Regions from separate parts of the Kitasatospora sp. NPDC029367 genome, predicted to be linked through region 1. Evidence: riboswitches for the same ligand, from Rfam matches in the RefSeq annotation. Region 1 holds a riboswitch; each other region holds the start of a gene.
What was found. A riboswitch is a leader RNA that binds a small molecule or an ion and turns the genes downstream of it on or off. The one in region 1 is predicted to bind cobalamin.

Region 1 (4,055 bases):
TCACCGTGACGCCGTGGCCTTTCAGTCGGAATGATCAGCGCACTCTATGCGGCCTGCGCAGCGGCCTGCGCAGCGGCCCGCGAAGCGGCTGGTGTCGGCCCGGGCGAGATACCTCAGCGCCGGTGGCGGCCCCGGTGCCGGACGGCCGGGGCGGACGGCCGCGCCGGGAGGAACAGCCGGGCCGCCTCCCGGCCCAGGTTGACGCCGATGGCCAGGGACAACGCGGTGGCGGTGGCGTGCCCGAGGCGGCCGAGGCCGGCCTCCGGTTCGCCGCGGACGAAGGCGAGCAGCCCGAAGTACAGCAGCGACCCGGGCAGCAGCGACCCGAGGGCCGCGGTGACGTACGGCAGCACCGAGCCGCCCCGGTAGCGGGCCATCAGCTGGCCGGACAGGCCGACCAGGACGGCGGCCAGGCCGGTGGCCACGATCGGCTCCGTGCCCGCGTCGGCCAGCACGGAGTACGTGGTCCAGCCCGCCGCGCTGTTGACCAGGACGGCCGGCAGGGTGGTCGGCTCGGTGTTGAGCAGCACCGCGAAGGTCAGCGCGAGCAGGACGGCGGCCGCGAGTTGCAGCGGCGGGTTGGAGGTGGCGGCCGGGCCGCTCTCGGCGGCCAGGTCCGCGCCGTTGTTGACCCCGATGTAGAGCACGGTCATCACCCCGACGACCACGCCCGCCAGCAGGTACAGCACCTCCAACAGCCGTGCGGCGGCGGTGAGGTAGAAGCCCGCGAGGCCGTCCTGCACGGCCGCGACCATCGGCCAGCCGGGCAGCAGCGCGTACAGCCCGCCGGTGATCACCACCGAGCCGCGCAGCTGCAGCTGGTTGAAGGACATCAGGATGCCGACCACCGCGGCCGGGGTCGCGGCCGCCGCGATCCGGTAGAACTCCGGCAGGTCGTGCCGTTCGACCCGGTCGGCCAGCACGCCGCCCACCACCGTGGTGACCACGGCGCTCACGAACACCAGCCAGGCCCGGGCGTCGGCCCGGCCGCCGACCAGCAGGGTGGCGGCGCCGGCCAGCAGGCCGGAGGAGAGGACCAGGACCCAGGCCGGGTAGTGGCGGCAGTGCCGGCGCACGGCGCGCAGCCGCCGGTGGGCGTCGTCCACGGCGAGCCCGCCCGCGGTGATCTCGGTGACCAGCCGGAACAGCGCGGCCAGCCCGGAGTAGTCCCCGGTGGGGCGGCGGACGAAGCGTTCGGCCGTCACCGGCGGGTCGCCGTGGCCGGGCCGGTAGGAGATCGCGACCCGGGTGAAGGCGACCTGGGGGTCGCAGGGACGGACCCGGTAGGTGCGCGCCACGGCGAGCATCGCCGCCTCGACGTCCTCGGCGCCCTCGCCACAGGTCAGCATCAACTCGCCCACCAGCAGCGCGAGTCCGAGCACGGCGGCGACCGCGGCGGGCCCCGGCTCGGCCGCACCCTCGTCCTCCTCCTCGCCGTGCCCGGCCGCCGGGTGGGCGGAGTTCGGGGAACGCAGCAGCGGCAGCATCTGCTCCGGCCAGCGGACCGCGCCACCCACCGCCCGGGGCGGTCTTCCGGAGCCGGGATCGGCCTCCTCGGCCGCGCCCGGTCCGCCCTGCGACGGCACCCGCGAACCGTCCGGCCCGTCCGTCCCGGCCCGCGCACCGCTCTCCTCGTGTTCCCGCATCGTCGCTCCCTGGACCACCCCCCAACTCGGCTGCTCTCGGCACTCCTTCGACTACCCATCGTCATCGATTCGTGAACGTCGCACCCGGAGTGCGGGAAGATCCGCGCGCCCCGCTCGGCGGCCGGCGCGGTCTCACCATGCGGACGATTGCGCGGTTCTCCGGCCGGAAACCGGCGGGCCGGACGTAGGGTGGCAGGTGCAGCTGGTTCGCCCCGTCCGCCAGGCGGGGCGTCGTAAGAGGGAACCCGGTGACGCCTTTCAACAGGCCAGTCCGGGACTGCCCCGCAGCGGTGAGCGGGAACGACCGCCGTCATACGCACTGGGCCCGGGTCGGGTCTGGGAAGCGACGGCCAGTAGGTGCCGGTCCTCGACGAGGACGGGCGGGCCCGCGAGTCCGAAGACCTGCCACTGCCCGGGCGCGACCGTTCGCGCGCGGCCATCCGGTGACCTCGAGGGCGGGTCGGCGACCACACCAGGCGGAGCCGCACATGTGTGCGGGCGGTCGCCCGGTCCGTCGTCCCTTCGCGTCCTCGCCCCCGTCGCCGGGCACTTGAGGAATCAGACTCGCGAAGGAGAGTCCCTTGACCACGAAGTCCGCAGCCGCGGCGACCCTCGCCACCGCCCACGGCTACCCCCGGCAGGGCCGGGGCCGGGAGTTGAAGAAGGCGATCGAGGGCTACTGGAAGGGCGCCGTCACCGCCGAGGCACTGCTGGCCACCGCCGCCGACCTGCGCCGGGGGAACTGGCAGCAGCTCGCCGACTCCGGCATCGAGGAGGTCCCGACCGGCGACTTCTCGCTCTACGACCACGTGCTGGACACCACCGTGGCGGTCGGTGCGATCCCGCCGCGGCACCGGGAGGCGGTCGACGCCGACCCGCTGGACGGCTACTTCGCCATGGCGCGCGGCAACCAGGACGTCGCTCCGCTGGAGATGACCAAGTGGTTCGACACCAACTACCACTACCTCGTCCCGGAGTTGGGGCCGGACACCGCCTTCGCCGCGGACCCGGCCAAGGCCGTCGCCGAGTTCGAGGAGGCCCTCGCGCTCGGCCATGACGCCCGTCCGGTGCTGGTCGGACCGGTCACTTACCTGCTGCTCGCCAAGCCGGCGCCCGGGGTGGCCCCCGACTTCCAGCCGATCACCCTGCTGGACCGGCTGCTGCCCGTCTACGCGGAGCTGCTCGCGGCACTCCGGGCCGCGGGCGCGCAGTGGGTGCAGCTGGACGAGCCCGCGCTCGTCCAGGACCGGACCCCGGCCGAGCTGAACGCCGCCGCCCGGGCCTACCGTGAGCTGGGCGCGCGGACCGAGCGGCCGAAGCTGCTGGTGGCCAGCTACTTCGACCGCCTCGGCGACGCCCTGGCGGTGCTGGCCAAGGCCCCGGTGGAGGGCCTGGCGCTGGACTTCACCGGGCCGGCCGCCGCCAACCTGGAGGACCTCGCCGCCGTCGGCGGGCTGCCCGGCAAGCGCCTGGTCGCCGGGGTGATCGACGGGCGCAACATCTGGATCAACGACCTGGGCGCTTCGCTGGCCACCCTGGCCACCCTGCTCGGGCTCGCCGACCGGGTCGACGTCGCGCCGTCCTGCTCGCTGCTGCACGTGCCGATCGACGCCACCCTCGAACGCGACATCGACCCGCAGATCGCCCGCTGGCTGGCCTTCGCCAAGCAGAAGGCCACCGAGGCCGCCCTGCTGGCCCGCGCCCTGCGCGAGGGCACCGGCGCGATCACCGCCGAACTCGCCGCCAACCGCGCCGACCTGGCCTCCCGCGCCACCTCGCCGATCACCCGGGACCCGGCCGTCCGCGCCCGCACCGCGGCCGTCACCCCGGGCGACACCCGGCGTGCCCAGCCCTACCCCGTACGGGCCGAGGCCCAGCGCGCCCGGCTCGCACTGCCGCTGCTGCCGACCACCACCATCGGCTCCTTCCCGCAGACCACCGAACTGCGCGTCGCCCGCGCCGACCTGACCGCCGGGCGGATCGACGCCGCCGCGTACCGGGAGCGGATGGCGGCGGAGGTCCGCGAGGTCATCGCCTACCAGGAGAAGGCCGGGCTGGACGTCCTGGTGCACGGCGAGCCCGAGCGCAACGACATGGTCCAGTACTTCGCCGAGCAGCTCACCGGCTACCTGGCCACCCGGCACGGCTGGGTGCAGTCCTACGGCACCCGCTACGTCCGGCCGCCGGTGCTGGCCGGGGACATCTCCCGCCCGCACCCGATGACCGTCGACTGGTTCCGCTACGCCCAGGACCTGACCGACCGTCCGGTCAAGGGCATGCTGACCGGCCCGGTCACCATGCTCGCCTGGTCCTTCGTCCGCGACGACCAGCCGCTCGCCGAGACCGCCCGGCAGGTCGCCCTCGCCCTGCGCGACGAGGTCACCGACCTGGAGGCCGCCGGTGCCGCCG
Region 2 (4,055 bases), on a different contig from region 1:
GCCCTGCGCGTCACTGTGCAGGACCTCCTCCACCACGGCATGCCCGCCGTCCGCCCACTCCACCGCCCAGCGGCCGGGCCGCAGGCTCTCCGGGCGCCGGCTGAACGTCACCCGCCCCGCCGCCAGGCTCTGCACCAGCACCGGCCCCGAACCCTGGCCGCCGGCGGTTGGGCCCGCACCCGGACGGACCATCCGCTCGGAAGCCCGACGGCCGACGACCAGGACGGCGGCCCCGGCGGCGGCTCCGGTGGCGGCCGCCACGACGGCTGCGGTTCTCCAACGCATATCGATCCCCGCTCTGTTCACGGACCTGGACGGTGTTCGAGGACCAGTCCACAAGGGGCCTGGCGGGGCGGCCACTGGGCTGGGCCGTCTGGGGGCCGGGGGCCGCTGCGCGGGGCTTTGGTTGGGGGGTGGGCTCTCGGGAGGGTGGGTTGGTCCGGGGGCGGTTCCGGGGGTGGGCGCTCCGGGGGCTGGATGATTTTCAGACCGCCGACCCTCATCGAGGGGTGCTGGGCGCCGTTGGCGGTCTGAAAATCACCCGTCACGCCCCCTTCCGCACCCACCCCCTCCACCGCCCCCTCCCGCAGCGCGTCCCTCTCGCCTGGGTCGGGTGGGGGGAGGGGGGTGGTGGGGGTGGGTGGGTGAGTGCGGGTAGGTGGGTGGGGGTGGGGGTGGGGGGTGGCGTGTGTGTGGGGGGGTTGGTGTTTGTGGGGTGGTGTGGTCAGACGGGGATGGTGGGGTGGTGGGTGCTGAGGAGGTGCCAGAAGCGGGGGGTGAGGGGTGGGGTGGGGGTGGTGGGGTGGGTGGTGGTGCCCCAGTGGGAGGGGATGTGGTGTTCCTGGTGGAGGACGGGGAGGACGGCGGCGAGGTCGGGTTCGGGGACGGGGACGAGGTGGGCGATCGGGCGGAGGTGGGGTTGCCAGCGGCCGGCCACGCATTGGCGGAGCAGGGTGTCGAGGGCCTCGCGGCGGCCGGTGGCTTCGATCAGTTCGGTGAGGCGCAGACCGAGGACCTGGGCGAGGGCGTGGGTCTGGTCGGGGTCGCCGTCCCAGTGGCCGGTCAGTTCGGCCTGGCGGTAGGTGGGGAGGGGGATGCCGACCCGTTCGGCGACGGTCTCCGGGGGGAGTTCCCGGGCGAGGCGGTGGTCGCGCAGGGTGACCGGGGGGCCGGGCATCAGGGCGGCGGCCGGGCACCAGAGGGCGCGGGCGAGGGCGATGAACTCGGTCTCGCCGGGGCGCAGCACGCCGTCCTCCCAGGCGAGGACGTGGCCGGGGAGCAGTCGGACGCCGTGTGCGGCCATGCCCTCGGCGACCTGCTCGGGGGTCAGCCCTAGGCCGGTTCGGTGGGCCCGGGCGGCCTCCGGTGAGAACGGCACCGGGGTGGGGGCGGCGGCGGGGGGCTTTCTGCGGCGCATGGCCGAACCGTAGGCGTGGCTCGCGGCGCGGCCCCAGCCGCCGAACGCACGAAGCGGGGGCGCCGGGCCCGTCGTGGGGCTGGGCGATCGCACAGGGCGGGGGCGGGCGTGTCGTGTGACCAACCCCTCCGTGACCTCGGTTGACTCCCGGTTCGGGCGCGTGATGGGATCCTGGGGCCAAACGGAGGCATGGAGAGGAAGCCGGTGCGAGTCCGGCGCGGTCCCGCCACTGTCACCGGGGAGCACGCTCGGAAAGTGCCACGGCGGCCCGTCAGGGGCCGCTGGAAGGCCCGGGGGTGCGTCGGACCCGGAAGCCAGGAGACTCTCGCCCCCGGTACGTCGATCCAGGGCGCGGACCCTGAGTGAGGACACCCACGCGATGCAGGCTGCCCCGCCCGGTTGGATTCCCAGCCTTTCGTTGTTGTGCGCCCGCTGACCCGGGCCGCCGCCTTCGGCCTGGGCGCGCTCGCGGGCTACGCCGCCGACGCCCGGTACGCCGACCCGCGCCGCGGGCACCCCGTCGCCCTGTTCGGCACGGCCGCGGGGCGGCTGGAGCGGCGGCTGTGGCGCGACGGCCGGGCGGCCGGTGCCGGGTACACCGCGGTGTGCGTGGGTGCGGTGGCGGCCGGCGCGCTCGCTCTGGACCGTACGGTCGGGCGCCGTCCGCTGGGCCGGGCCGCGTTAGCGGCGGGGGCGACCTGGACGGTGCTCGGTGGCACCTCGCTGACCCGGGAGGCCCGCACCATCGGACGCTCGCTGGCCGTCGGCGATCTGACGGCGGCCCGGGAGCGGCTGCCGCACCTGTGCGGGCGGGATCCGAGTGCGCTGGACGGGCAGCAGATCGCCCGGGCGGTGGTCGAGTCGGTGGCGGAGAACACGGCGGATGCCGTGGTGAACGCGCTGGTCTGGGGCGCTTTGGCCGGTACGCCGGGGCTGTTGGCCTTCCGTGCGGTGAACACCCTGGACGCCATGGTGGGCCATCGCTCGCCCCGCTACGCCCGCTTCGGTTGGGCCTCGGCCCGGCTGGACGACGTGGCGGGCTGGCCGGGTGCCCGGCTGACGGCCCTGCTGACGGTGGCCGCCGCGCCCGAGCCCCGGACCGCCTGGCGGGTCTGGCGCCGGGACGGTTCCGCGCACCCGAGCCCGAACGCGGGCCAGGCCGAGTCGGCCTTCGCGGGGGCGGTCGGGGTCCGGCTGGGCGGGACGTTGCAGTACGGGGAGCGGGTGGAGCACCGGCCGGTCCTGGGTGCGGAGTTGCGGCCGGTGACGGTGGACGACATCGAGCGGGCCTGCACGCTGTCCCGGCGGGTGGGCGCGCTGGCGCTGGGTACGACGGTCGCGGGGCACGTCCTGCTGCGGATGCTGATGAGGAAGAAGGGTGGGGCATGAGCGAGCGCAGCGAGTTCATCATCGGAGGGTGCGCGTTGTGCGGGGCGGGCGAATGAGCGAGCGCAGCGAGTTCATCATCGGAAGGTGCGCGTTGTGCGAAGCGCCTGCCGAGCGTAGCGAGGCGGGCGCATGAGCAACGCACTGTTGGTCGCGGGGACGACCTCGGACGCGGGCAAGAGCGTGGTGACGGCCGGGATCTGCCGTTGGCTGGCCCGGCAGGGTGTGCGGGTGGCCCCGTTCAAGGCGCAGAACATGTCGCTGAACTCCTTCGTCACCGCCGACGGCGCCGAGATCGGCCGTGCCCAGGCGATGCAGGCGCAGGCCGCCCGGGTGGAGCCGGAGGCGGCGATGAACCCGGTGCTGCTCAAGCCGGGCGCGGACGGCCGCAGCCAGGTAGTGCTGCTCGGCAGGCCGGTGGCCGAGGTGGGCGCGCTGGACTACCGGGAGCGCAAGCCCGTCCTGCTGGAACGGGCGCTGGAGTGTCTGGCCGATCTGCGCGCCCGCTACGACGTGGTGGTGTGCGAGGGCGCCGGCTCCCCCGCCGAGATCAACCTGCGGGACCGGGACATCGCCAACATGGGGCTGGCCACGGCCGCCGCGCTGCCGGTGGTGGTGGTCGGGGACATCGACCGGGGCGGGGTGTTCGCGGCGATGTACGGGACGCTGGCGCTGCTGTCGGCGGAGGACCAGCGGCACGTGGCCGGCTGGTTCGTCAACAAGTTCCGCGGCGACGCCCGGCTGCTGGCGCCCGGGCTGGAGATGCTGCACGAGCTGACCGGCCGTCCGGTGCTGGGCACGCTGCCGATGCTGCCGGGCCTGTGGCTGGACGCCGAGGACTCGCTGGACCTGTCCACCGTGGTGGACCGGGTGGACGGGCGCGGGCCGCTGGGGGCGGACGTGCTGCGGGTCGCCGTGGTGCGCTTCCCGCGGCTGTCGAACTTCACCGACCTGGACGCGCTGGCCCAGGAGCCGGGCGTGCTGGTGCGCTGGGCGACCCGGCCGGAGGAGCTGGCCGACGCCGACCTGGTGGTGCTGCCCGGCACCCGGGCGACGGTGGCGGACCTCGCCTGGCTGCGCGAGCGCGGCCTGGAGCCGGCGCTCAGGGCGCGGGCGGCGGCCGGGCGGCCGGTGCTCGGGGTGTGCGGCGGCTACCAGATGCTGGCGCACTCGATCGAGGACGAGGTGGAGTCGAAGGCGGGTCTCGTCGAGGGGCTCGGGCTGCTGCCGACCCGAGTGCGCTTCGGTGTCG
Region 3 (4,055 bases), on a different contig from region 1:
CAGCGGCGCGGACCACGGTCAGGACCGGGCCGAAGATCTCCTCCCGATAGATCCGCATGCCGGGGGTGACCCGGTCGAACAGCGAGGCGCCGAGGAAGTAGCCGTCCTCGTGGCCGGGAAGGCGGAAGTCCCGTCCGTCCACGACGAGTTCGGCTCCCTCCCGGACCCCGAGGTCCAGGTAGCCGCGGACCCGCTCCAGGGCGTCGCGGCCGACCAGCGGACCGAAGTCGGCCGCCGGGTCGTCCGAGCGGCCGACCTTCAAGGCGGCGATCCGCTCGACCAGCTTCGCCACCAGCGCGTCCGCGGTCTCCTCCCCGACCGGGACGGCGACCGAGATCGCCATGCAGCGTTCGCCGGCCGAGCCGTAGCCGGCGCCGACGAGGGCGTCGGCGGCCTGGTCGAGATCGGCATCCGGCATCACGATCATGTGGTTCTTCGCGCCGCCGAAGCACTGTGCGCGCTTGCCGTGCGCCGCCGCGGTCGCGTAGACGTACTGGGCGATCGGGGTCGAACCGACGAAGCCGAGCGCCTCGACCCGGGGGTCCTCCAGCAGCGTGTCCACGGCCTCCTTGTCGCCGTTGACGACGTTGAGCACGCCCGGGGGAAGCCCCGCTTCGAGGAAGAGCTCGGCCAGGCGCAGCGGCACCGAAGGGTCGCGCTCGGAGGGCTTGAGGACGAAGGCGTTGCCGCAGGCCAGCGCGGGCGCGGCCTTCCAGAGCGGGATCATCGCCGGGAAGTTGAACGGCGTGATGCCCGCGACCACGCCGAGTGGCTGGCGCATCGAGTAGACGTCGATGCCGGTGCCGGCGTTGTCGCTGAACTCGCCCTTCAACAGGTGCGGGATCCCGGCGGCGAACTCCACCACCTCCAGGCCGCGCTGGATGTCGCCGTGGGCGTCGGCCACGGTCTTGCCGTGCTCGGCGGAGAGCAGCCGGGCCAGGTCCTCCTTCTCCTGCTCGACCAGGTGCAGGAAGCGCAGCAGCACCCGCGCCCGCCGCTGCGGGTTCCAGGCGGCCCACTCGGGCTGGGCCTGCGCGGCGTCGGCGATCACCGCCTCGACCTCGGCCCGGTCGGCCAGCGGCACCCGGGCCTGCACCCGGCCGGTGTTGGGGTCGTACACGTCGCCGAACCGGCCGGACGTCCCGGCGACGCGCTTGCCGCCGACGAAATGGGTCAGTTCACGGACCATCGGTTCCTTCTCTCATCGTGGATGGGGAGAGGAGGAATGGAGAGACCACCGCCACCGTCCGGGCGCACGGTCGTGCGCGCCTACGGCGGTCCGGCGGTTGACGTCAGCGTCGGGGGAGCAGGTGTGCCCCGACGGTCAGCACGGCAGGGCAAGGGGCAGCGGAACGGGAAAGGCAGCCCGGAGTCATGCGTGTCGTCTCCATCCTCGTGGAAAACACGGACCACCCGCGGCCGGTATCCTGACTCCCGGATCCACGCCCGCCCCCAGGCCTTCCCGGCTGGCTGCCAGTGGCCGTCATCCACGAGGACGAACTCCCCGGTCACAGTGGCGGGACCGTGCCGGACTCACACCGGCTTCCCTGACACCGCGGACCTGGCATCGACCATATAGTCGGACGTCCTAGTAAGTCCAGAGGTCCGGGGTCCGAGGCCCGCGGCGCGCCCTGCTGTCGTGACCTCCCCCGCGTCCCCCCCCCGGGTCGTGCGTCAGGCCTGGTCGGAGGCGTCGCCGTAGACGTTGTCGGGGCTGACCACCCGGGTGATGGCCCGGCCGAGCAGGGTGCTGGGGTTCTCGCCGTTCGAGGGGATGTCCGTGTTGAGCAGGATCACCATCGTCGCCTTCTGGGCGGGCAGGTAGACCGTCAGACTCTGGTAGCCGGGCAGGGAGCCCGCGTGGCCGATCCACCCGTGGTTGATGTCGATGCCCAGTCCGTAGGCGTCACCCGGCGCGCCGGTGGGGTGCGCGTCGAGGCGCTCCGCCTGGGTCTTCGGGGACAGCAGGCCGCCGGTCGCGACGTTCTCCGCCCAGGAGCGCATGTCGTCGAGGTCCGAGATCATCGCGCCGGCTGCCCAGCCCCAGCTCGGGTTGAAGTCCGTGGCATCCGCCACCGTGCCGTCCGGCGTCATGTCGGTGTAGCCGTGGGCGTGCGGCAGCGGGAACTCCGCCGCCACCGGCAGGAAGGTGCGGTCCAGGCCGCTCGGCCGCGTGATCAGGTCCCGGATCGCGTCCCGCAAGGGGCGGTGGGTGACCTTCTCGACGACCAGGCCGAGCAGCACGGTGTTGGTGTTGGAGTAGTCGAACTGCGTGCCGGGCGGGAACTGGTTGGGATGCTCGAAAGCGATGTCGAGCAGCTCGTTCGGCGACCACTGGCGATGCGGCTCGGTCGTCAGCAGGTGCTGGAAGCCCGGGTCCTTGCTGTAGGCGAACAGGCCGCTGCGCATGTCCGCGAGCTGACGCAGCGTGATGTGCTCTCCGTCGGGCACCCCGTCGACGTATGCGGAGATCGGGTCGTCCAGGCCGACCTCGCCGCGGTCGACGAGCTGGAGCAGCGCGGTGACGGTGAAGGTCTTGGTCTCGCTGCCGATCCGCATGTTCAGGTCGGTTCGCATCGGGGCGCAGTCGCTCGTGTCCGCGACGCCGAAAGCCCGTACGTAGCGCGGCTGTCCGGGCTTCCAGACGCCCACGATCACGCCGGGGACACCGGCGTCGGCGGCCGTCTGCCGGATCACCCGGTCCAGCTTGGCCGCGGTCGCTTCCCAGGACTGCGACGCGGCGGCCGGTTCCCTGGGGACCGGTACGGCCGCCGCGGGCGCGGCGATCCCGGGCAGGGAGGCTGCCAGGCAGGCAGAGATGGTCGTCACGGTGCGCAGCAGGGCAGATCGGCCCGTTCGGATAGGCATACGCCCCTGGATAGGTCGTTCCAGGCTTCTGCCCGCGGCACCGCACCGGCCCCCCTACGGACATTCATCCGAATGCCTCCGGGATCGCCGCGCATCGGGATCGCGGTGCAGCGGACCCCGACGGCGTCAGCGCGTGATGCGGTCGATCACCAGGCGCTCGAAGAGGTCCTCGGGCAGGTCGTCCTGGTACCGCTCGACCGAGCGATGCGCCGCGGCCGGGTCGCCGTGCCAGCGGCTGATGACGTCCTCGTTGAAGTCGATCAGCCGGCGCACGTCGTCCGGGGTCAGCTCGGGGTGGAACTGGCATCCGAAGACCCGCTCGCCGTAGCTCAGCGCCTGGACGGAGGTGTGCTCGTTGCGGTACTCGATCCGCACGCCGTCCACTTCCTCGATCTGCGGACTGATCGCCTGGTAGTGGAACGACGGCACGACGCCGACGCCCCGGCGGTCGCCGACCCGGTTCACCTCGGTCAGGCCGACCTCGATGCCCGAGGTGTCGATGATCGAGCCCGGACGCAACGCCTCGGCGATCAGCTGCGAGCCCAGGCACACGCCGACCACCGCGGGGCCGGTGTCGCCGTCACGCCCGTTCGCGTCGGCGACGAGTTCCCCCATCAGCTTGATGGTCGCGCGCATCCACGCGGCGTCGGAGTGCACAGACGTCTGGCCTCCGGTGAACACGTACGCCAAGGCCGGCTGTTGCCGTCGCGCGGTCAGCTCGGCCGCCTCGGTCACCAGGTCCAGGCGGCCGCAGCTCAGGCCGGCTCGGGTCAGCCGCTGCTCGATCCGGTCGGCGTAGTCGAGACTGTCGTAGATCAGCCCGTCCGCGACGCAGATCTGCACGTCCACCGGCACGATCCCCACCCCTCTTACTCGAAGAACCTCGACCACAGGTTGAGGGCCGAGTCGACGCACTGGACGAAGCTCAGGATAGCCACGATCGTCACTGCGAGGTTGACCTTCGTCACCCGGCGCAGCTGGTCGTGCTCCAGTTTGCGTTCCACCGCGCGCCGCGCCATGTCGAGCAGGGTGTCGGTGCGCTCGCGCACCTTCTCGGTCTCCCACGCCTCCAGGACACTGTCGCGCAGCTTGAGCACGTGGAAGTCGTAGCTGAACGTGGGCCGCACCAGCGCCTGGTAGTCGGCGCGCAGCCGTCGTTCCAGCGAGATGAGCAGTTCGGGGTCCTC

Region 2: another riboswitch for cobalamin. It lies ahead of ACZ4W5_RS06130 (cobalamin biosynthesis protein); the one in region 1 lies ahead of metE (5-methyltetrahydropteroyltriglutamate--homocysteine S-methyltransferase).
Region 3: another riboswitch for cobalamin. It lies ahead of ACZ4W5_RS18250 (CoA-acylating methylmalonate-semialdehyde dehydrogenase); the one in region 1 lies ahead of metE (5-methyltetrahydropteroyltriglutamate--homocysteine S-methyltransferase).

What each region holds. Positions count from the first base shown of each region.
Region 1 is NZ_JBVHYH010000075.1:36,354-40,408, reverse strand. Features, by position in the region: gene ACZ4W5_RS30865 (GDSL-type esterase/lipase family protein) at 1-4, opposite strand, end outside; gene ACZ4W5_RS30860 (threonine/serine exporter family protein) at 114-1,646, opposite strand; cobalamin riboswitch at 1,850-2,054, shown strand; gene metE (5-methyltetrahydropteroyltriglutamate--homocysteine S-methyltransferase) at 2,228-4,055, shown strand, end outside.
Region 2 is NZ_JBVHYH010000006.1:119,063-123,117, reverse strand. Features, by position in the region: gene ACZ4W5_RS06140 (alpha/beta hydrolase family protein) at 1-285, opposite strand, end outside; gene ACZ4W5_RS06135 (helix-turn-helix domain-containing protein) at 725-1,417, opposite strand; cobalamin riboswitch at 1,613-1,741, shown strand; gene ACZ4W5_RS06130 (cobalamin biosynthesis protein) at 1,841-2,806, shown strand; gene ACZ4W5_RS06125 (cobyric acid synthase) at 2,936-4,055, shown strand, end outside.
Region 3 is NZ_JBVHYH010000029.1:60,975-65,029, reverse strand. Features, by position in the region: gene ACZ4W5_RS18250 (CoA-acylating methylmalonate-semialdehyde dehydrogenase) at 1-1,189, opposite strand, end outside; cobalamin riboswitch at 1,401-1,580, opposite strand; gene ACZ4W5_RS18245 (serine hydrolase domain-containing protein) at 1,675-2,868, opposite strand; gene ACZ4W5_RS18240 (type 1 glutamine amidotransferase) at 2,995-3,732, opposite strand; gene ACZ4W5_RS18235 (hypothetical protein) at 3,738-4,055, opposite strand, start outside.